Regions from separate parts of the Rhodococcus sp. FG69 genome, predicted to be linked through region 2. Evidence: riboswitches for the same ligand, from Rfam matches in the RefSeq annotation. Region 2 holds a riboswitch; each other region holds the start of a gene.
What was found. Region 2 has a riboswitch for cobalamin ahead of ACODSO_RS09990 (ABC transporter substrate-binding protein). Riboswitches for the same ligand answer to the same signal wherever they lie in the genome.
Positions count from the first base shown of each region.

Region 1 (7,810 bases), on a different contig from region 2:
GAACTTGCCGAATACCACCACAGCGTTCCGTTCACGCGCGCATCGGCACAGTTCCACCGTTTGCCTGTCTCGACGACTCGCGCCCGCATCCAGTCCGTATCGAGCATCGACGACGCCGGGAGGTCGAACGGACCCTGCAAGTACTCCTCCAGGCCCGGCACCCTCTTCGCGGCCTCCGCGTAGACCGTCATGCCAGTCCGTGAACATCTATGACGGGACGCGGATGCGCGCGCACCGTCGCGCGGATGCCGAATACGTCTGCAAGCAACCGATCGGTGAGGGTCCGGGCGGTCTCCCCGGAGGCCACGACGCGCCCTGCGTCGAGCACGGCGAGCGACGTGCAGTATTCGACGGCCAAACGCAGATCGTGCACGGTGACGACGATGGCGAGGCCGTCCGCGGCCAGATCCCGGACGGCGTTCATCACGATGAGCTGATGCCTCAGGTCCAGGTGGTTCGTCGGTTCGTCGAGCAGCAGGATTCGAGGTTGCTGGGCCAGCGCCCGAGCGATAGCGACGCGCTGGCGCTCGCCACCTGACAACGATCCGACGTCGCGGTCGGCGAGAGCCGTCAGGTCGACCCGGCTCAACGAGACCGTCACGATGTCGTCGTCGGCCGCACTCCCGGAAGAGAACCAACCACGATGCGGTACCCGGCCGAGTGCAACGGATTCTCGAACCGTCAGTCCCACCGACGCTTCCGGCTCCTGAGTCCCGACGCCCACCGTCCGCGCAAGTTCCGATCGGGCCATGGAGTGGGCGTCGGCATCGTCGACCAGCACAGTGCCCGCCGACGGCGTCAGCGCGCGGTAGCAGCACCGTAGCGCCGTGGTCTTACCCGAACCGTTGGGCCCGACCAGCCCCAGTATCTCTCCTGGTTGCACGTCGAAGTTTATGCCGTGCAGCACTTCTCGACTACCGAGACGCGCCTTCACGTCGAGCACCGAGAGCGTCATCGCCCAACCTTCCCGTATTGCCGGTAGAGCATGAAGACGAAGATCGGTGCGCCGACGAGCGCCGTGACGACACCGACCGGCACCTCGGTACTGCGCGCGATCGACCGGGCGAGGGTGTCAGCGCCGACCAGCGCGATCGCCCCGAGCAGCGCAGCGACCGGCAGCAATCTCAGTGCCCTGGTTCCGACAATGTACCCCGCCAAGTGCGGTACGAGCAGCCCGACGAATCCAATTCCGCCACCGACGGATACAGCAGCTCCCGCCAGCATGGAGACCGCGAGAAGCTGGATCACACGGAAGCGTCGCACATTCAGACCGAGCGCTGCGGCGCCGTCGTCACCGGTCTTGAGCAGGTCCAATCTCGGGGCGCCGATCAACAGGGCCGTTCCGATCACCAGCAATGCCAGTGCGGGAAACGTCAATGTCGACCACCGCGCGTCCCCGAATCCACCAGCGAGCCAGTGCAACACACCGCTCAATGTGTGCTCGTCCGCGAACACCAGAAGCGTGAAGGTGATCAGCGCCGAGAACACACTTCCCAGCGCGACGCCGACCAGAACGATCGCCGTCGACTGCGGGTACCGACCGCCGATGAGCAACGCCAGGAACAGCGGAATCATCGCCCCGATGAATGCCGCGGTCGGAATCGTGAAGACGCCGAGCGTCCCGGCCCCGATGCCGAGCGTCATCACCAGCACGACACCGAAGCCTGCGCCCGAAGAAACTCCGAGCAGGTACGGGTCGGCCAGCGGATTGCGGGTCACTGCCTGCGCGACGCCACCTGCGATGGCCAGCGACGCGCCGACGACCGCGGCGGTCAACGTTCGCGGCAATCGAGATTCGACGACGATAACTGCGCGCGCCTCGGTCCACCACGATTCGAAGGCTCCCGGCATGAGGCGATGCGCGACGATCGCCCACACGTCGCCGACGGGAATTCGCACGGATCCGAACGACACCGCTGCAGCGATCGACACCAGCAACACAGCAATCAGCATCACCACGATCATCCCGAACCCCACTCGCGAACGCCGTCGCACCTGGGATTGCGCTGGTGCGGTTCGGGTCGGGGCCATCGTCGACATCAGGACTGGAACCGGTCCGGATGAAGGCTGCGAGCGATGGTGTCGACGCTCGTCACCAGCCGTGGGCTTTCGAAGAAGTCGTCGAGCGGGACGACGATGAAGTTGTTCTGCTGCACGGCGGGAGTCGTCGCCACGATGGGCTGGTTCTTCAGGAAGTCGATCTTCTCTTGCGCAGACGTCTCGCCGTAGTCGAGAACGACGATGGCCGCAGGTGAGCGTTCGCCGACGATCTCCCACGTGGTATCGAGATACGGCCGTTCGCCTTCGGGGACGATGTTGGCGGCGCCTGCGTGATCGGCGATCAGCTGCCCGACGCCGACGCCGCCGATGGTCATCGGCACGTCTTGACCGGAGTCGTAGAAAAAGGTCGGGGTCGGAGTGACACCGTCCAGCCTCGTGCCGACCGCGTCCAAGCCGTCGACGACGCCGTTGGTGACCGCGTCCGCTGCGCCCTCGACACCGAGGACATCGCCGAGCTGGGAGAAGTCGACTTCGAGCATCCCGATGTCCGGGAACCCCGAACCGCAGTATTCCGAGAAGAGGAACGTCGGTATTCCCAGCTCGGCGAAGGTCTGCCGCGATCGACCTTCCTTGTCGTCGAACGCGCTGCGCATACCGCCGACCACGAGGTCCGGCTCGAGATCGAGAATCTGCTCCTTGGTGGGGTACTCGTCGGCAAGACCGTCGATCTGCGCGAACTCCTCGGCCGTCTCGGCGGTGGGAGTCGCGTTGCGGTAGCCCATCCCGACGATGCGATCCGCGACGCCCATCTGGATGAGGACCTCGGTGACGTGATCGTTCATCGAGACGATGCGTCGAGGTGGCGCGTCGAACTCGGCTGTGACATCGCAATTGGTGATCGACACGGGTTCGGCGAACTTGGTCACCGGGGGCGATGCGTCGGCTGTGTCGCCGCGGGAACAGCCCGCAAGTACAAGAACGGATCCGATCGCCACAGCGCAGACGACGGAGGGGGTGGAGCGTGACATGAGAACCTCACTTGGAGCTGGCGAGCCACGAAATGAGAGTCGGGTGCGCAGCAAAAAAACGGCCACGCGCTGGACTGCCGATTCGTAGACCACGACGAATGGGTGTCGCACACACAGCCGCTGGGTAATCGGGCTCGCCGCCTCCGCTACAGAGTCGGCCCACCGTTGCGGGTCAGCGCCGGATTTCGACCGGCTTCCCCCTGCGACTGGCTAGCTTGGTGCTTCGCTCAGCAGTATGCACTGAAGAACTCAGTCCCGTGTGAGCGCCTCCCCCATCGTGCGATTCAGTGTGCCGAGCGATCGGACCGCGCTGCGGACCGGACCGGGCGTCGTGGCCCCGGTGAGCATGACGTCGGTGGCGGAGGTGTCGGTCAGCTTCTCCGGCGGCTCGACGTGCTCGCCGGCGAGGGCCCGTTTGACGTTCGCGATGGTCGCCTTGGTGACGTCGGCGGCCTCCCGAAGCGCCCGCGACGTCTCCTCCGACGGCGTGCTCGACGGGTCGCCGCGAGAGGCTCCGACACCGGCGCGGGCAAGTGCGTGCGACGACCGATTGCTGACCGTCATGATCCGCATCAGCCGCTTGACTCCTCGGCGCGTCCGCGTCGTCGGACCGATCTCCAGCGGCTTGCCTGCAGTGACAACGTCTTTGAGCGCGTTGTCGAGCGTGCGCATGTCGGCCACCAGGTCGGTCCGCGTACCCGGTTCGACGACCGATCCGATGCTGGTGTCGATGATGGCGATCATGAGGTCGAGATAGTCGTCGATCTTGTCGACCATCGTCGTTCTGGTGCCGGTGGAGAAGATGAAGTACGCCGACGCGATTCCGACGAGCCCACCCGCCGCCGTTTCGTAGATCCGCAGTTCGAGTACCTCGATGCTGAAGGTGCCGAGCAGTCCGTACAGCATGGCGAGCATGACGGTGATGAAGAACGACAGCAACGCGTAGGCGACCGTGACGAGGTAGAAAGCGAAGAACACGCAGACCACGAGCAGAAGTAGCTGCAGTGGCTGATTGTTTCCGACCAACGCAGCCAGCAGAACTCCCGCAACGACTCCCGCGATGGTTCCGACGACGCGATGGCCCGCACGCGAGAGGATTTCACCCCGTGTCGAGGCACCGGTGAACACGAGAAAGGCCGTCAACACCGCCCAGTACCACCGGTCGGGCGAGATGATCTCACCGAGAACCGTTGCAGCGCTGGTCGCGACAGCAACCTGGATCGCGGCTTTCGTACTCGGATTCAATCCGGTCGGCTCGTCGTCGACCTTCTCGGGCTTCTCCTCGGGTACGGGCGCGGACTTCAGCGCATTGCTGGCGATGTGATGAATGGCGATGTGTGCCTGCACTGCTCGCATCGTGACTGCGGTGGCGATGCCGGCCTGAGTGGATGAATCCGCCCTGTCGGCCGCGGCAGCAGCAAGGCGTCGAGCAGCCCGCAGTTGGTCTTCGGACGGATTGTTCTGCAGACAGGAACCGAGTGCCGTCGTCGCCTGCCCGAGCGAATCCGGCCACGCGTTCTTCGGGTCGAGCGCCCACAGCGCACTGACGAGTTGTTCGGTGGCGATCTGCGCGTCGAAGATGCGGACGGACAGATCGTCGTTCGTGACACTGAGGAGTTGAGCAGCGTCGTTGCGGTCGAGCCAGTCGTCGATCATCAGAGCCGTGCTGCCGAGTTTGTCGAGCCTCTTGCGCAGCAGGTCCAGATTCCGATCACCCCTGTTCGACGCCACCTCGAGCACGTCGATCGACGCGGCCCGCAAGGCCCGCACGAGACGCTTCACTTCGAGCCCCGGCCGATCGGGAAGAATCACCGTGCGCACCAGAATCGACAATGCGACACCGCACACGATCGACACGGCGAGCATCGGAATCTGTCCCGGTTCGGCGCGGAGGAACAGAGCGAAGAAATAGCAGATGAACGCGACCATCCCGAGCGCGTTGCCACGCGGGCCGTAGCGCCGCACCCACACGGCAGCGAAGAGGACGGCGATGAATCCGACGTCGGCCACCTTCCCGAACTGTGACAGGACCGCCGACAGTGACACGGCCGCGATGGCAGGGAACACCAGGAGCATCGACGTGATCACGCGGCTGCGCTGGTCCCTGTCCTTGACCGCCGCGGAGGCTTGCATCGCGACGACCGTTCCCAACAACGCGATGGTCAGCGGTTGGCCGACGAGATGTGCGCCGGGCAGCAGGACAGCCATTGCGAGTACGACGGTGATCGTGGTGGTGGATGCAGATCGTAGTCGCAGCCGACCAGGGTCGGACACCGCGAGGAAGCGGAGCGTCTCCTGGACGAATCGAGCAGCCATCGCTCGAGCTTATGCGTCAGAGAGTGATGTTCGAGCTGTCACCCGAGGCGCAGCCGCACAATGGCCGGAGCCGTGGAATGCGGAAGCAACCTACTCATGTCGGCGGGAAGCAGGAGTTCGATGGTCGCCGAGTCGTCGAACCGATACGGCTGGGTCTGGACTATCCCCGACAGGTGTTTGCGTAACCTCGACATCTCGGCACGAACGGTGATCGCTCGGCCGTCGTCACCGAACAGATCCGCCGCCATCTGCGCGGCACTGCGACCTTCCCTGTTGACGGCGAGCAGGCACAGGATCTCCGCATGTCGGGGCGTGGGTTCGTGCGTCCATTCACCGACCTCGCTGCGAATCTGCACGCGAGTCTGCTGCGGGTGCCGAAGATCGATACAGACCGTGGTGACGTTGCCGGTTTCCGAGGGGGTTCCGTCCTCACCCGCGCCCGTGGGACGGACCAACCAACCGCCGGGGAGCGGCTCGAAATCGCACACCCCCAGGGCAGGCATCCAGAACCGGCCAGTAGCAAGGTCTTCCGGGAGCAAGACCCGGTTGCGAAGCGCTACCGATTCGACTGCGGCGACCCACCCGTTGGAGTCCACTGCGAGCGCTGGGGACTGCAACCTCGCGAGCATCGGGGCAGCCACAGATCTGAGCCGATCGAGATTCTGCCGATGATGCTCCCGCAGTTGCGATTCCGCCAACCGTGCAATGGCGTCGACCAAGGCCAGCGTGGTCGGGTGGACGGTGCTCGCCGGACCGCTGACGTCCACTGCCCCGATCACGTGTCCGGTTCGCGGATCCTTGATGGGGGCTCCCGCACAGGTCCATGGGTGATGGCTGCGCACATAGTGTTCGGCCGAGAAGATCTGCACCGCTCGCCTCGACACCAGGGCGGTACCGATTGCGTTGGTACCGACCGAATCCTCCGCCCAGCTTGCTCCTTCGACGAAGCCGAGCCCATCCGCGCGGTCCAGCACCGCCGTCGAGCCGCTGCGCCACAGCACTCGTCCGCGCCGATCAGCGACCACCAGAATGTTGTCGCCGTCCTGCACCACCGATTCGAGACCGCGGGCGAGGTCGTCGAGTATGTCGAACAACCCCGATTCCCGACGGCTCAGCTCGAGATCCGACACGTCGATCTGCTGATAGGCAACGCTGCGCTGCTCGGGGTCGATGCCGAGGGTCTGCAACCGTCGCCACGACTCACCGACCACATCACGCGGACGGGCAGGCGCCCTTCCTCCTGCCATCGTCGCGTCGTAGACCGCAGTGAGGATCTGCGCGTAGCGACGCGGGTCTTCACCGGCGGCCAGCGCAGGTTCAGGGCCTGTCGACTGTGTCATCACCGACAATTGTGCTCCAAATCACTCCGAGTGTGCAAAGGCGGGTCAGCGGAAGACCAGCCCACCGTCGATCAGGCCCGCCTGACCAGTCATGTAGTCCGAATCCGGCCCGGACAGGTACGACACGAACGCTGCCACATCCTCCGGCGTCTGCGCCCGGCCGAGAGCGATGCCGCCCACGAATTTGTCGTACGTCTCACCCTCGGCTGCACCAGTCAGTTCGGCGAAACGCTTGTCGATGGTCACCCACATATCGGTGCCCACGACGCCCGGGCAGTACGCATTGACGGTGATGCCGTGCGCCGCGTACTCCTTGGCGGCGGCCTGCGTCAATGCCCGAACGGCGAACTTCGTCGCACTGTAGACGCCGAGCATCGCGAAGCCGTCGTGTCCAGCGATCGACGAGGCGTTGATGATCTTCCCCTTCTGGCCGAGCGCCTTGAATTTCGCCGCGGCAGCTTGGATTCCCCACAGCACACCGTCGACGTTCACGGCCCAGATCTTCCGCACATCGTCCGGACGGACGTCGTCGATGGGGGCAACCTGCGCGATACCGGCGTTGTTGATCATGACGTCGAAGCCGCCGAGGGCCTCGTGCGCATGGCCGACGGCTGCGAAGACCGCATCACGGTCACTGACGTCGGCGACGAATGTCGTTGCTTTGCTGCCGATCCCGCGAACCTCGGCAGCCACGTCCTCGATCTTCCCGGGCGCCAGGTCGACGAGCGCGATGTCATGCCCGTCGGCGGCCAGTCTCAGCGCGATTCCGCGGCCGATCCCCTGGCCTCCGCCGGTGACGAGTACGACGCTCATGCGCGTCCCTCGCTCGGATCGACCAGAACCTTCATCTTCGTGCCCGCGTGGAGCGCCTCGAAACCGTCGTCGATGACCGATTCGAGCGCAATCTTGTCCACCCAGCCGGTTGTGTCGTACGTGCCCTGCGACATCAGATCGATGACGGCGTCGTAGTCTGCCGAGGTGTAGCAGAGAGAACCCTGGATCCGTGATTCGTTCATCACGATCTTCTGAAGCGGTGTCATCAAGGGCTTTTCGTAGATCGCGACGCTGATCAGCGGCTTGCGGGCGCCGATGCATCCCAGCGCAGTTTCGACTGCAGGTTGCACA
Region 1 covers NZ_JBMDIX010000042.1:22,354-30,163, reverse strand. Annotated here, with positions in the region: gene ACODSO_RS24960 ((2Fe-2S)-binding protein) at 1-191, opposite strand, end outside; gene ACODSO_RS24955 (ABC transporter ATP-binding protein) at 188-955, opposite strand; gene ACODSO_RS24950 (FecCD family ABC transporter permease) at 952-2,040, opposite strand; gene ACODSO_RS24945 (ABC transporter substrate-binding protein) at 2,040-3,029, opposite strand; cobalamin riboswitch at 3,132-3,276, opposite strand; gene ACODSO_RS24940 (FUSC family protein) at 3,279-5,345, opposite strand; gene ACODSO_RS24935 (GAF domain-containing protein) at 5,384-6,685, opposite strand; gene ACODSO_RS24930 (acetoin reductase) at 6,731-7,498, opposite strand; gene ACODSO_RS24925 (2,3-butanediol dehydrogenase) at 7,495-7,810, opposite strand, start outside.
Region 1: another riboswitch for cobalamin. It lies ahead of ACODSO_RS24945 (ABC transporter substrate-binding protein); the one in region 2 lies ahead of ACODSO_RS09990 (ABC transporter substrate-binding protein).

Region 2 (7,810 bases):
CGGCAACCTCACCGACATGGTGCGGGCGCGTCGAATCCTCGAGGTCGTCGAATCGGAGAACCTGATCGAGCGGGCCGCAGTTCTAGGCGACTCGCTTCTCCGACGCCTGCACGAGATGGCCTCTCGGCACGACATCGTCACCGAGGTGCGCGGGCGTGGGCTCATGTGTGCGTTCACGCTGCCCGACGCCGCCCTGCGCGATCGGCTCGTCGATGACCTGCGCGATACCGAGCACGTACTCGCGCTCGGATGCGGCGGTAGCGCCGTACGGTTCCGACCGGCGCTGACGATGACCGAAGCCGATTTGGCGCGAGGAGTCGACGCCATCGAGCGGTGTCTGCATCGACTCGTCTGATTCGAACTGCGCAAGGTAACGCGCATATGTATAGTTTCCCACGCGAAAGACCGACCGGTCTTTCTTGTGGGAGGCTGCACCGCTCAGGCTCCCCGGTCGCGTTGGGGAGGACGTACGTGCCATATCTCGGCCTGATCATCATGATCCTGTGGGTGTTCTGCCTCATCGACGTCATCACCGCCGACGACTCAGGAGTGCGACACCTTCCCAAGATGCTGTGGCTACTGCTGGTGATCTTCATTCCGCTCGCCGGGTCGATCGTGTGGCTGCTGGTCGGACGGCCGATCGACGGCGGTATCTGGGGCGGCGCCGGTTCGGGACAGAGAAGCAACTCTGCGTTTCCCGAGTACGACGCCAAACCCGGCCGAGCCGTCGCAACCAGCCCCGACGCGGACGAGGAATTCCTGCGTCAGTGCCGGGCTCGCGCCGAGGAACAGCGTCGGGCAGCGCGGAACCAGCGGAACCCGGACAGCTAAGGCTTCCAGCGGCTCCGCCGCAGTCGGCTAAGGCGGCTCCGCCGCAGTCGGCTAAGGCGGCTGCGCCGCAGTGGCACGGTTAAGTGCGTTCCGATGCACTCGAGCGCGCCACTGGGGGTGGAACCCGCCGTCTCCTGTACGTCACCTGGGGATATGTTCCGGTGTCGTCGAGCTCGACGTCGGCCTGCACGTTGTACACATCCTGGACGAGTCCTTCCGTTATCACCTCCGCCGGAGCCCCGACGGCCACGACCGTGCCTTCGCGAAGCACCACGATGCGGTCGCAGAACATCGCCGCCAGATTCAAGTCGTGCAACGCGATGAAACTCGTCAACGGCAGTTCCGACACCAACGCCAGGATGTCCAGTTGGTGTTGGATATCGAGATGATTGGTCGGCTCGTCCAGCAGTAGCTCCGTCGGCTCCTGAGCCAGAGCCCGAGCAATCTGCACGCGCTGCCGTTCACCTCCGGACAGTGTGTGCCACATCCGATGAGATCTCGACGTCATGCCGGTCTGCTCGAGCGCGCGCGCAACAGCTCGATCGTCCACCGCCGAGTCACCGCCGAAGATGCCCTGGTGCGGGATCCGCCCCAAGCGCACCACTTCTTGCACCGAGATGTCGACGTCGGTGTCCGAGTGCTGATCGACCATCGCGACCCGTCGCGCTATCTGCCTACGCCGCATCGACGTCAACGCAGTGTCGGCCAGCGACACGATTCCCTCGTCGGGTGCGACGATGCCGGCCAGAATGCGCAGCAGCGAGGACTTCCCCGATCCGTTGGGACCGATCAGACCTACCGTCTCGCCGGGCTCCGGTTCGAAGTCGACGCCGCCGAGGATCGGCTGCGAACCCCTCGACCAGTGAATTCCCCTAGCTCGAATAGTCATCGACTTCTCCGCATCCGATACAGAATCGCCGCGAATGCAGGTACACCGACCAGCGCAGTCACCACTCCGACCGGAATTTCCTGCGGTTGAAATACGGTGCGCGCGACCGCATCGACCCACACCATGAAGATGGCGCCGACGAGCACCGTCGTCGGCAGCAGTCGACGGTGGCTGGCTCCGACGAGGAATCTGGCCGCGTGCGGTAGGACGAGGCCGACGAATCCGATTGCACCCGCGGCACTGACGAGCGTCGCGGTGATCAGTGCCGTGATCACGAGCAGCAGTAGCCGAATCCACTTCACGGACACACCGAGTGTGGCTGCAGCGTCGTTGCCGAATGTGAAGGCGTCGAGCGCCGCCGAATTCAGCAAGCACACGACAATGCCTACGGCACAGATGGATCCACACATTGCGACATCGGCCCAGTCTGCACCGGCGAGCGAACCGAGCAACCAGAACAGAATTCCACGCGTCTGCTCGGCATCCGCCGATGAGATCACGATGAACGAGGTCAGCGCCGAGAAAAGCTGCGTGCCCGCGACTCCGGCGAGAACTACTCGATCGGTACCGCCTCCGGCGCCGGTGGCAAGCAGCATCACCAACACGAACGACAACACTGCGCCGACGAATGCGCCCGTGGACAACGACAACACACCGCTGCCGATGCCGAGAACCGCCACCAGCACGGCCCCCGTCGAAGCACCCGAGGAAATACCGAGCACGAACGGATCCGCCAGCGGATTACGAAGCAGCGACTGCATGATCGCCCCGCACAGCGCCAGCCCAGCACCGCAGATCGCGGCCAGCAGCGTACGGGGAAGCCGAAGTTCCCAGACGATGCCGTCCTTGATTCTGCTCACGTTCGAGTTCCCGATACCCACGTGCTCGAGCACGATGCGATACACATCGGACACCGACAGGCTCGCCGGGCCGATCGTGATCGCGAACGCGATCGACAGCGTCAGAACTACAGAGCCGACCAGCAGTAGCGGCAGCAGAAGGCTCCGCTTGGCGGTCAATTCGCCAAGCCCCAGCCCTGCAATGCGGCCGCCACCTTTTCGACGCCGTCGACGGTGCGGATCGACGGGTTCAGATCGGCGCCGTTGACGACGATATAGCGCTTGTCGACCACGGCCTGCAGTCTTCGCGTCACCGGATCGGACTCGAGGAACTCGATCTTCGAATCGAGGGAGTCACCGGCCAGTGTCCGACGGCTCAGATCGGCGAGCACGAAGGCGGTGGGGTTTCGATCCGCGACCGACTCCCAACTCACCTGGGGCCATTCGTCGGTGGTGTCGGAGTAGATGTTCTGTGCACCTACCGAACTGGTGATGATTCCCGAAGACCCGCAGCAACCTGCCATGTACGGGGTCGCGGTGTCGGCGAACCAGTAGACCAGCGACGTGCCCGATGCCGTGACCGCCCCCGATGCCGTCTCGAAGCGATCCTGAAGTTCACCGATGAAGCGCTCACCACGTTCGCGTACGTCGAAGATTGCTGCGAGATCGCGGATCTCCTCGTAGACCGTGGCTATCTCGAGTGGGTCGGTGCGGGCACCGTCGGAGTTGACGCTCTCGTCGGTCTTGCCGTTGCAGTCCGTCGGCGAAAGATAGTTGGGGACGCCGAGTTGCTCGAACTGACCGCGATCGGCGACGCCTCCCGGGCCGAGCGTGCCGCCGAACGACGCCGACACGAAGTCCGGCTCGGCATCGAGGACGACCTCGAGGGCGGGCTTGTTGTCCGCCAGGCGCGGGACCTTGTCGTTGTCCGACGCCAGGTTGTCGCGGACCGGATCGGTCCACGTCGCGGTTCCGACCATCCGATCGGCGAGTCCGAGGCTCAGCAGGATCTCCGTCGAACTCTGATTGAGCGAAACTGCGCGTTGCGGAGGTGCATCGACGACGACGTCCTGCCCACAGTTGGTGATGATCAGCGGGTAGCTCGAGTTGGAGTTGGGTATCTGCGCTTCGGTGGTGGTCGAGCCCGAGGAGCAGCTCGACAGGATCATTGCCGCCGCAAGCGCGGGGAAGCACAGGGAGGTACGCATGGCCATAAGGAGGGCGAAAACTTTCTACTAGGGGCTCGTCTCGCGGAGCCTTCGGGTCGAAAGATCGTGGTGAGCAAGCGATCGGACTCCTGTTCGTGAACGAGACAGTTACCGTTGCGCGTCAGTCCCGGAGTCTCACCGGGTTCCCTTGCACCTCACGTGACCGCGCGAGCGGTCCGAGGCTGACCTTATCCTGCCGAGGGTGTGTACAGTGAGCGACCATGTACGCGAACCGCTCCGTAGCAGGATCATGGTGGTGGCGCTCCTAGGCGCCCACACCTCGCGTAGATCTACCTGTGGCCGCCTTTCGAGGTGGCCATTTTTCATGTCCTGGTCACTCTCGAAGTCCGTTCTCACCCGAGAGGCTTTCGATGAACGACCTACTGACCAGAGCCCTGTCCGGCTCCGAGCACTACGCACTGCTGAGCCGTGAGCACGGCGTCGATGTTTTGATCGGGGACGTCGTCACCGTCGATTCATTGGCCGACATCCCACTCGATCCAGGGACCGACGGCCCCGATGTGCTCGCCCTCGTGCCGTTCCGCCAGATCTCCGAACGCGGATTCGTCTGCCACCACGACGACGCCGCCTTGCACTGCCTTCGGGTTCGCGAACACGCACAGGTAAGCGTGGACGAAGTACTGGCCGCCATATCTCCGACCGAGTTGAGCGTGACCGATGGCCGCTTCGAACCCGCAGACAACGAGTACGGATCGATCGTCGCGCGAGTTCTCGCCGACGAGATCGGTACCGGAGCAGGTGCGAACTTCGTCATCCGTCGCGACTTTCGTGCGCGGCTCGCTGACGCTTCGCGAAGCGGACTCGAAATCTTTCGGCGACTGCTACTCGACGAATCCGGCTCCTACTGGACCTTTTTCGTCCACACACCGTCGATCACCCTCGTCGGTGCGACGCCCGAGCGTCATGTCGGATTCGACGGCACCTCCGCCATCATGAATCCGATCAGTGGCACCTACCGGCATCCGGTCGAAGGACCCTCCGGTGAAGGCGTTCTCGACTTCCTGGGCGATGCAAAGGAGAACGCCGAACTGTTCATGGTGGTCGACGAGGAACTGAAGATGATGAGCCGGATCTGCGCAGAAGGCGGTCGCGTCATCGGGCCACGCCTCAAGCAGATGGGACATCTGACCCACACCGAGTACGTCCTCGTCGGTGAATGCTCGCTCGACCCACGCGAGATCCTGCGCCGGACGATGTTCGCGCCGACGGTCACCGGTTCGCCGATCGAGAACGCGGCTCGCGTCATCGAACGCTACGAGACCTCCGGGCGTGGGTACTACTCAGGAGTGCTGGCGCTGTTCGAGAGTGCTCACGGTGTGTCCACCGTCGATGCGCCGATTCTCATTCGGACCTGCGAAATCGCCCCCGACGGCGAGCTGAAGATCTCGGCCGGTGCGACGCTGGTGCGCAACTCGGTTCCCGAACACGAAGTGGCCGAGACGAGATCGAAGCTCGGCGGCGTTCTGGCTGCTCTCGGCGTCGAGGCCCCGAGACCGCGCGCCTCCGCAGCGGTGCGGTTGTCGGAATTTCCAGGCGTATCCGACGCTCTGGCACATAGAAACAAAAAGCTGGCGTCGTTCTGGCTCGACGAACAGCCGACGGTGGTCACAGATCTCAGTGGCAAGACCGCCGTTGTCGTCGACTTCGAGGACCAATGGACAGCGATGCTCGCGCACCAGTTGAGGCACCTCGGCATGGCTGTGTCCGTCGTTCGGTGGGAGGACTATGTGTCGAGCGACGCCGACCTCTTGGTCTGCGGGCCCGGACCGGGTGACCCTCGCGACTCGTCGAATGCCCGGATCAGTGCGGTGGAAGCTGCTCTGCGCGAACGGCTTACGAGTGGTTCTCCGCTGCTTGCCATTTGCCTGAGCCACCAAGTGTTGGCTGGGCTGCTGGGTTTGGACGTCGTCGCACTCGACCGCCCGCAACAAGGAGTGCAGAAGGTGGCCGACGTCTTCGGGGTGACTCGCACCGTCGGCTTCTACAACACCTTCGCGGCCACCGCGGGTCCTGTCGACGGCGCCCTGGTCTCGGCGGACGGTATCGAGGTCAATGCCCTGCGGGGCAGCGGGTTCGAGTCGATCCAGTTCCACCCCGAGTCCATACTCTCCACCGATGGTATCGAGATCCTGTCCGAGCTGGTGCACAGGTTGCTCATGCCGGCTGGCGTGCCTGTTCGGACGGTGCACGCAGACGCCCGGGGAACGCATCGCGAGCGAGCACAACCGTCAGCAGAGCTGCGGCGACCAGCAGAGCCGCGACTATCGTGACGACCGCGATACTGCTGCGATCGACGATGATGCCACCCACCAGAGCACCCGATGCGATGGCCAACTGGAATGCGACGACATAGATCGCCGACGCGCGATCCGGGTCGTTGCGGGAGGTGTTGAGCACCGAGGACTGTAGGCACACCGGGACTGTCGTGAATGCGAATCCCCACAGCCCGATTGCGAGGACAGCAAGCACCGCAAGCGATCCCGGTACCGACTGCACGGTCGTCCACAGCACGAGCAGCGCCCCCGCGACGATGCTCAACGCACCGATGGTCGATCGACGCGGCCACCGATCGAAGGTCTTTCCGACCACCCAGATCCCGACCACGCCGCACAGACCGTAGAACAGCAGCATCAGTGTCAATGTCGTTCCCATCGAACCGAGTCCACGATCGACGAGCAACGAGAAGTAGGTGTATGCGATGAAGTGACCGAGCACGGCGAGGAACGTGGCGACACAGATCATCAGCAAGGACCGGTCGAGGGTTCGTGTCTTCGGAGCCCGCGTGCCGACCGATTCGACCTTCATCGCCGGCAACACGAAGAACAGAGTGATGGCAATGGCCGCGGATACGAGCCCGATACACGCCGAGGCCGTCCGCCATCCGAGCCACTGCCCGAGCGCGGCCGAGAGAGGGTTGCCGGCTACCAGTGCCAACGACGTTCCCGCGTACACCGTCGCAATCGCTTTGCCCTGCTTGCCCGGTGCGGCGAGAGACGCCGCGACCGGTGCGACGACAGCCCAGAACACGCCGTGCGTCGAAGCGCAGATCATTCGCGCGACCACGAGCATCGGATATCCGACGGCGATTGCCGACATCAGTTGCGACACAGCCAGAGCAGCAACTGTGACGACAACGATGCGCCGACGCGGCCAACGTCGAACGAATGTCATGAACGGCATCGTCATCACCGCGACGCCGTACGCGTAGAAGGTGAGGAGCAACCCGACGCTCGACTCACTGACGCCCATGTCCGTCGAAATCTCCGGTAGAAGCCCCACCGGAAGCGTCTCGGCGGTGACGTAGACGAACGCGGCGGCCGCGAGCACGCTCAGGCGAAGGGCGTTCGAACCCGGCATCCTCGTGTCAATCATGCTGTGTATCGTTACACATCGGGTGCGAAGACGCTAGGGTTGCGGCATGGGAACCCGCCCGACCATGGCAGACGTCGCCGCCGCCGCGGGCGTCTCCGTCATGAGCGTGTCGTACACCTACAACCAACCGGCTCGGGTGTCCGAGACGACGAGGGACAAGGTCCGCGGCGCCGCGGCCCTTCTCGGATACACCGGCCCGCACCGGGCAGCACAATCTCTGCGCAGCGGAAAGAGCAACAACCTGGGCGTCGTACTCACCGAGAAGCTCACCTACTCGTTCGAGAACGCGCAGGCGCGAGCATTTCTGTCCGGTGTCGCCGAGGCCTGCCTCGACACCAACTCCGGACTCGTATTGCTCCCCAACTCGGGGATGGGTGCAGATCTGGACCGGATACGAGATGCTCACGTCGACGGTTTCGTGCTGTGGACGACCGTCGTCGACGACCCCATGCTCGACGTGGTGGTCGATACCGGAAAGCCCATCTGCATTCAGGGCGGGCCGTCCTATCCCGGGACGCAATTGATCGGGATCGACGACGTCCTCGCCGCACGCGCGGTCGGAGCAGTCGGAATCGAGGGAGCGAAACATCCTGCGGTGATCAGCTTTCCGCGTGATCGGGATCGTCGGACCGACATCGTCTTCGGCCCCG
Region 2 covers NZ_JBMDIX010000010.1:52,208-60,017, reverse strand. Annotated here, with positions in the region: gene lat (L-lysine 6-transaminase) at 1-355, shown strand, start outside; gene ACODSO_RS10005 (PLD nuclease N-terminal domain-containing protein) at 472-831, shown strand; gene ACODSO_RS10000 (ABC transporter ATP-binding protein) at 911-1,720, opposite strand; gene ACODSO_RS09995 (FecCD family ABC transporter permease) at 1,717-2,739, opposite strand; gene ACODSO_RS09990 (ABC transporter substrate-binding protein) at 2,736-3,767, opposite strand; cobalamin riboswitch at 3,830-3,962, opposite strand; gene ACODSO_RS09985 (anthranilate synthase family protein) at 4,139-6,058, shown strand; gene ACODSO_RS09980 (MFS transporter) at 5,943-7,160, opposite strand; gene ACODSO_RS09975 (LacI family DNA-binding transcriptional regulator) at 7,207-7,810, shown strand, end outside.

Region 3 (7,810 bases), on a different contig from region 2:
TCTGGGCGCACAGCGTCGAGTCGGGAGTGCTCAGCGACCCCAAGAACTTCATCAACCCGATTCCACACGTCAGCTTCGTGCACGGCGAGTCCAATGCGAAGTACCTGCGCGCCCGCTACGACGCACTTGCCTCCAACCCGTTGTTCGAAGGCATGGAGTACATCGACAGTCCGGACGAGTTCACCAGGCGGCTCCCATTGATGGGCGCGGGGCGAGACTTCTCGGACCCGATCGCGCTCAACTGGAGTGATGCGGGAACCGACGTCGACTTCGGTGCCCTCACCCGTCAGCTGCTGAACTACATCTCCGGCTCCGGTAGCACCGTCCACTTCGGCAGCGACGTCAGGAACATCACCAAGCAGTCCGACGGCACGTGGAACCTCAAGATCGCCAACCTGCGGACCGGCACGAAGAAGACCGTCAACGCCAAGTTCGTCTTCGTCGGCGCAGGCGGCGGTGCGCTTCACCTGCTGCAGAAGTCCGGAATCAAGGAGATCAAGGGCTTCGGCGGCTTCCCGGTCAGCGGCGAATGGCTGCGGTGCACCAATCCTGATCTCATCTCGCAGCATTCGGCCAAGGTGTACGGCAAAGCGTCCGTCGGCGCCCCTCCGATGTCCGTTCCCCATCTCGACACCCGCGTCATCGGAGGCAAGGCCGGCTTGCTCTTCGGGCCGTACGCCGGATGGTCACCCAAGTTCCTCAAGCAGGGCAAGCTCACCGATCTACCCAGCTCGGTCAAGCCCGGAAACTTGATGTCGATGCTCGGCGTCGGTGTCACCGAGTTGGGATTGGTCAAGTACCTCGTCAGTGAGCTCGCGCAGTCCGAATCCGACCGTGTCGAGACACTTCGCGAGTTTGCGCCGAACGTGGTGGGCAAAGACTGGGAGCTCGTCACCGCCGGCCAGCGCGTGCAGGTGATCCGGAAGAAGGGCCGTGGTGGCGTCTTGGAGTTCGGGACGGCAGTCGTCAACGCGGCAGACGGCACCATCGCGGGTCTGCTCGGCGCGTCGCCCGGAGCCTCGACGGCCGTGCCGGCAATGCTCGACGTTCTGCAGCGTTGCTTCGGTGACAAGTACGCAGGATGGCAGCCGAAACTCGAGCAGATGGTTCCGTCGCTCGGCCGAAAGCTGGCCGAGGATCGGTCGCTGTTCCGCGAAATCTTCGACTGGACCTCGCAGAGGCTGGAGCTCGAACAGACCTCCCGATTCGCACAGCCCAGCGGCGTGTGATAGCAACAGCTGATGACTACGCAAGCTGCCGCCCTCAAGCGATCCTGGGCCTTGGACCTGTCCAACAACACCTTGTACGACCTGTTGAAGCTGCGTGTCGAGGTCTTCGTCGTCGAGCAGGCGTGCGCCTACCCTGAGCTCGATGGCCGCGATCTATTGACCGAAACACGGCATTTCTGGCTCGAACGCGACGGTGAGGTCGTATGCACCTTGCGTCTGTTGGAAGAGCACGACGACGGCGAGAAGGCGTTCCGAATCGGACGGCTGTGCACGCAGCGCTCCGCCCGCGGACAGGGCCACACGACGCGAATCCTGCGCGCCGCGCTCGCGGAGGTCGGTTCCTCGCCGTGTCGAATCAACGCGCAGAGCTACCTCGTCGACATGTACGCCAAGCACGGGTTCCTGCCCGACGGCGAGGAGGTACTCGAGGACGGCATCCCACACACGCCGATGCGCCGCGGCGGCGGTACGCCGTGGAGTGAGACGTAGATTCGAATCGGTAGAAGAACGACACCGGAGCTGGTGCGGGGAAGTCCTGTGCGAATCAGGCGCGGTCCCGCCACTGTGTAGGTGCCGGGCACACTGCTCGGCACCGAAGTCAGATCACCGCACAGCTTCGTAGTACGGCCCGTCTGTCCGGCGGGTCATTCATATCCGGCGGCGCGGAGTCCGTCGGGACGAAGGAGAACACAAGTGCAGCAGCCCGGCTATCCGTTCAGTGCGATCGTCGGTCAGGATCAGCTGCGCCTGTCCCTGGTCCTGTGCGCAGTTCACCCCGGTATCGGGGGAGTGCTCGTGCGCGGCGAAAAGGGCACTGCCAAGTCGACGGTGGTTCGAGCGCTCGCAGCGCTGCTGCCCGAGGTGGAAGACGACGGCGTCGTGCGGCCGGCCCGGCTGGTCGAACTCCCCGTCGGGGCGACCGAGGATCGCGTCGTCGGCTCGCTCGACCTGGAGAAAGTGCTGCGCGACGGTGAGCGCGCGTTCCAGCCCGGTTTGCTCGCCGCCGCGCACCGCGGAGTCCTGTACGTCGACGAAGTCAATCTGCTCCACGATCATCTCGTCGACGTGCTTCTCGACGCTGCCGCGATGGGCCGAGTGCACATCGAGCGCGACGGTGTATCCCACTCGCACCCGGCGCAGTTCGTTCTCGTCGGGACGATGAATCCAGAGGAGGGCGAATTGCGCCCCCAGCTCCTGGACCGGTTCGGACTCGCGGTCGACGTCAAAGCCTCGCGTGACGTCGACACTCGAATGGAGGTAGTTCGGCGGCGCCTGAACTACGAACGCAACCCGCAGGTGTTCGCGGCCGCATACTCGGCCGAGGACGCCGAGGTCGCCGATCGAATCCGTCGCGCGCGAGCCGTCGTCGACGATGTCGTGCTCGACGACACCGAACTGCGACGAATCGCGGCGCTCTGCGCGTCGTTCGACGTCGACGGTATGCGAGCTGATCTCGTGGTGGCTCGGACCGCTACCGCACATGCGGCGTGGCGCGGCTCGGCTGTGGTCGAGGAAGCCGATGTGCGCGTCGCTGCGGAACTTGCTCTGCCGCACCGACGTCGGCGTGATCCCTTCGACGAACCGGGGATCGACGACGGAGCACTGGACGAGAAGATGCGCGATGCCGCCGAGCAGGCCGACGCGCACCGCCCGGAACCCGACGCGCCCGACCCCGACACCGACCCCGACCCCGACCCCGACGACGATGGAGGCGGAGCTCAGGCTCCGGAATCGGGTGAGGAACCGAACTCGGACTCACCGCCGCACGGCGGCGGTTCGCGTGAACGGGAGGCGGCGGCACCGGGTGCGCAGTTTCGTGCCCGCACGATGGAGCTGACGGGTATCGGCGAGGGGGCCCCCGGGCGTAGGTCTCGCTCACGTTCGGCGCAGGGGCGTGCGGTTCGGCCGACGACGGAGCCCGGCAACGGCATCCACGTGATCGGGACACTCTTCGCGGCCGCGGAAGAACAGGTGAGCCGCGGGCGTACCTCGGGTCGTTTCAAGCTCGAACCGGCCGATCTCAGGGGTGCGTTGCGCGAGGGCCGCGAAGGCAACCTGATCGTCTTCGTCGTCGACGCGTCCGGGTCGATGGCCGCGCGTGATCGATTGTCCGCGGTCACCGGCGCTGTTCTCTCCCTGCTCAAGGATGCCTACCAACGCCGCGACAAGGTCGCGGTCATCACCGTTCGTGGACGCGATGCCGAGCTGGTGCTTCCACCCACGTCGAGCGTCGATGTGGCGGTCACGCGGCTTCGTCGAATGAAGACAGGCGGCAAATCGCCTCTTGCGCAGGGCTTCCTGAAAGCACGCGAGGTGGTGCTTCGTGAAAAGGTCCGCGATCCACTGCGGCGGGCGCTCGTAGTCGCCATGACGGATGGTCGCGCCACCGGCGGGATCGATCCCGTCGGGCGCGCACGCATTGCGGCCAACCGCGTGGCCGGCGACGGAATCGCATCGGTGGTCGTCGACTGCGAAACAGGTCTTGTGCGACTGGGTCTCGCCGCCGACTTCGCCAAGCATCTGGGGGCGGGATACGTCCGATTGGCCGATCTGTCGGCGGAGCAGGTCGCCGCAGTCGTCCGCGCGGCCGCGTGAGGAGCGGGTCATGCCACAGGGAGTCCCACTCGCAGGGTCGGTTCCGGAAGACGGACTGACAACACGCCAGCGGCGCAACCAGCCGGTTCTGGCGGTGCACACCGGGCCAGGCAAAGGAAAATCGACGGCAGCATTCGGCATGGCGCTTCGGGCCTGGAACCAGGGATTCGATGTCGGAGTCTTCCAGTTCGTGAAGAGCGCGAAGTGGAAGGTCGGCGAGGAAGCCACGTTCAAGATGCTCGGCGAACTGCACGAGTCCACCGGTACCGGTGGCGCCGTGGAGTGGCACAAGATGGGCGAAGGCTGGTCCTGGACGCGTAAGAAGGGTTCCGAGGTCGATCACGCCGCAGCGGCGGCCGACGGGTGGACCGAAATTGCTCGCCGGTTGTCGGAGGAGACCCACCGCTTCTACGTCCTGGACGAGTTCACCTACCCACTCAAGTGGGGATGGGTCGACGTCGACGAGGTCGTGGAAGTCCTGACGAACCGCCCGGGCAACCAGCACGTCGTCGTCACCGGGCGCGACGCGCCTCAGGCGCTGATCGACGCCGCCGATCTCGTTACCGAGATGACCAAGGTCAAGCACCCGATGGATGCGGGCCGCAAGGGTCAACGCGGCATCGAATGGTGACCGCCTCCGTTCCGGCAGTCGTCATCGCCGCTCCGGCATCCGGCAGCGGCAAGACGACGGTAGCCACCGGTCTGATGGGCGCCCTGCGCGCGGCCGGACGTCGGGTCGCCCCGTTCAAGGTAGGTCCGGACTACATCGATCCCGGCTACCACGCGCTGGCGACGGGACTACCCGGTCGCAATCTCGATGCCGTCATGGTCGGCGCACGGCGAATCGGACCGCTGTTCGGTCATGGCACCGCCGGGTGCGACATCGCGATCGTCGAAGGTGTCATGGGCCTGTTCGACGGAAAGATCGACATGTCGGGTGCCGCTGCCGCGTCTGCGGAAGGGTCGACGGCCGCCGTCGCTGCCATGCTCGGTGCGCCGGTCGTGCTCGTCGTGGACGCGCGCGGACACAGTCAGAGTCTGGCGGCGGTGCTGCACGGATTCTCGACGTTCGACTCGTCGGTCCGGATCGGCGGCGTCATCCTCAATCGAGTCGGGAGTCCTCGCCACGAGGAAGTACTTCGACAGGCCTGCGAACGTGTGGGAGTTCCGGTGCTCGGTTCACTTCCCCGGACGGCCGAACTCGCCGTTCCGTCACGCCATCTCGGGCTGATCACCGCACTCGAGCACGGCGGGCGCGCACGCAGTGCAGTCGATGCCATGGCTGAACTTGTCCGAACCCATGTCGACCTGGGTGCGATCGAGGCTCTGGCGCGTTCCGCGGTCACCGACACCGCGTGGGACGCGGAAGACGAAGTCGGCGGGCGTCACGACGGTTCGCCTGTCGTCGCGATTGCGGGCGGGCCTGCGTTCACGTTCGGATACGCCGAGCACGTCGAGTTGCTACGAGCGTCGGGGGCCGAGGTCGCAGTGTTCGACCCGCTCACCGATGCGCTGCCCGAGCACACTGCGGGAGTGGTGATTCCAGGCGGATTTCCCGAAGAGCACGCGGAGGCCCTTGCGGCGAACACTGCCTTGCTGAGTGGCGTGCGGGACGCTGCCTCCCGCGGCATTCCGATCCACGCCGAATGTGCCGGTCTGCTCTACCTGGCTCGGAACCTGGACGGGCACGCGATGGCCGGCGTGATCGACGCCGACGCTCGTTTCGGATCCGTTCTGACTCTCGGGTATCGCGACGCGGTCGCACTGGAGACTTCTGTGCTCTTCGAAGCAGGCCAACGGGTGACTGGCCACGAATTCCACCGAACGATGCTGGTCGACAGCGATGGTGCGCACAGTGCTCCGGCATGGGGATGGCGACGAACGGGTCCGGGCGCTGGCGTCGTTCGCGAAGGTTTCGTGCAGGGCGGCGTCCATGCGTCGTACCTGCACACCCACCCCGCCGGAAATCCTCGTTCGATCGGGCGATTCGTGAGTGCGTGCGCGCGCTATTGCAGCCTCGATGCCTGAACGGGTGGTGCTCGGCCTCGGTATGACGAGTTCGGCCACGTCGGGTGACTGCCTCGCCGTGTTCGACGAATTGTCGTCTCGGGACTGGGCGGTGGTTGCGGTCTCGACCCTCGAAGGGAAACAACCACAGGCGCAGTCGGTCGCCGACGCGCTCGGCGTCCCGTTGCACGTATGGTCGGCCGAGCGATTGAGTCGGGTGAACGTACCTCATCCCTCGGACCGAGCGCGGGCCGAAACAGGCACCTCCAGCGTCGCCGAGGCCGCGGCCATTCTCGCGAGCGGCGGCGGTGAGCTGATACTGGGTAAGACGAGTTCGCGAGGTGTGACGCTCGCCGTTGCTTGCGTCGTAGACTAGAACACGTTCTAATATTGCATGCGCTTCGGACTGGTCCTGTTCACCTCGGATCGTGGAATCACACCCGCCGCTGCCGCTGCTGCGGGTGAACGGCTCGGCTTCGCGTCGTTCTACGTTCCCGAGCACACCCACATCCCGGTCCGGCGCGAGGCCGCGCATCCTCAGACCGGTGATGCATCCTTGCCTGACGATCGCTACGCGAGAACCCTCGACCCCTGGGTGTCGCTGTCGACTGCGGCCGCAGTCACCTCGACCATCCGCCTCGGCACGGCCGTCGCCATTCCCGTCGAGCATGATCCGATCACGTTGGCGAAGTCGATCGCCTCGCTCGATCACCTCAGTGGCGGCAGGGTCAACTTCGGCGTCGGGTTCGGTTGGAACACTGACGAACTGGCCGATCACGGTGTCCCGGCGGGGCGTCGACGTACCATGCTGCGCGAGTATCTGGAAGCCATGCGTTCGTTGTGGTCGAACGAGGAAGCTCGGTATCACGGCGAGTTCGTGAACTTCGGTGCCAGTTGGGCGTGGCCGAAACCTGTTCAGGGCGGTGCGATTCCCACACTCGTCGGCGCAGCGGGAACAGACAAGAACTTCGCATGGATCGTGCGTTCGGCGGACGGCTGGATCACCACGCCGGGGGAGCGGGACATCGAGTCGAGGGTGTCCACACTGCACTGTCTGTGGGAGGAGGCCGGCCGCGACGGGAAGCCGCAGATCGTTGTGCTCGATTTCAAGCCCGACGATGCCAAACTCGACCGTTGGCGTGAGCTGGGCGTCACCGAAGTGGTGTATGGGATGCCCGACAAATCGGAGGACGAGGTTCTTGCGTATCTGGAGCGGCTTGCAGGCAAGCTGCTCGCACGTCTGTGACCACCGACAGTAGCGCGCCGGCCCTCGGTAGGGGCATCGTGTGAACAATGACGTCGTCCATGCCCTTGGTTCTCGGTCCGCTCGTGCGTTACGTCGGCGCACACGACGCAACGTTCTGGTTCGAGTTCGACGGGCCGGGAACAGTGCAGGTCACCACAGACGCGGGCGTCCACGCTGAAGCGCCGACGTGGGGAGTTCACGGGCACCACTACGCGCTCGTTGCGTTGACCGATCTGCCCGAAAACACCGCAATCACCTACGATGTGGCATTCGACGCTCAGGTGGTGTGGCCGGAGGCGGGCAAGACTGCCGCAATTCACACCATCGACCGCGACGGCCCGGTCACCTTCGCTTTCGGCTCGTGCCGACGCGGAGACAACTACGGTGACGAGTCACTGCAACGAATCGGTGCGGACGCGTTGGCCGGGCTCGGAACGAGAATGGCCCACCAGGATCCGAGCGAGTGGCCACAGGCCTTGCTGCTGCTCGGTGATCAGGTGTACGCCGACGACCCGTCACCGGAGATCATCGAGCGTGTGCGGGCGCGCAGGGCGTCGGGCGCCGGGCCGGCCAGCGCCCGTGGCACCGATGCGGAAGACGAGATCTGCGACTTCGAGGAGTACTCGTGGCTCTACCACGAGTCCTGGGGGGTCGAACCGGTACGAACGTTGCTGGCCAGCGTGCCCTCGTGCATGATCCTCGATGACCACGACCTGCGCGACGACTGGAACTC
Region 3 covers NZ_JBMDIX010000006.1:119,101-126,910, reverse strand. Annotated here, with positions in the region: gene mqo (malate dehydrogenase (quinone)) at 1-1,229, shown strand, start outside; gene ACODSO_RS07285 (GNAT family N-acetyltransferase) at 1,242-1,718, shown strand; adenosylcobalamin (AdoCbl) riboswitch at 1,731-1,878, shown strand; gene ACODSO_RS07280 (magnesium chelatase subunit D family protein) at 1,923-3,824, shown strand; gene cobO (cob(I)yrinic acid a,c-diamide adenosyltransferase) at 3,835-4,455, shown strand; gene ACODSO_RS07270 (cobyrinic acid a,c-diamide synthase CobB) at 4,449-5,852, shown strand; gene ACODSO_RS07265 (cobalamin biosynthesis protein) at 5,845-6,207, shown strand; gene ACODSO_RS07260 (LLM class F420-dependent oxidoreductase) at 6,226-7,077, shown strand; gene ACODSO_RS07255 (DUF7800 domain-containing protein) at 7,125-7,810, shown strand, end outside.
Region 3: another riboswitch for cobalamin. It lies ahead of ACODSO_RS07280 (magnesium chelatase subunit D family protein); the one in region 2 lies ahead of ACODSO_RS09990 (ABC transporter substrate-binding protein).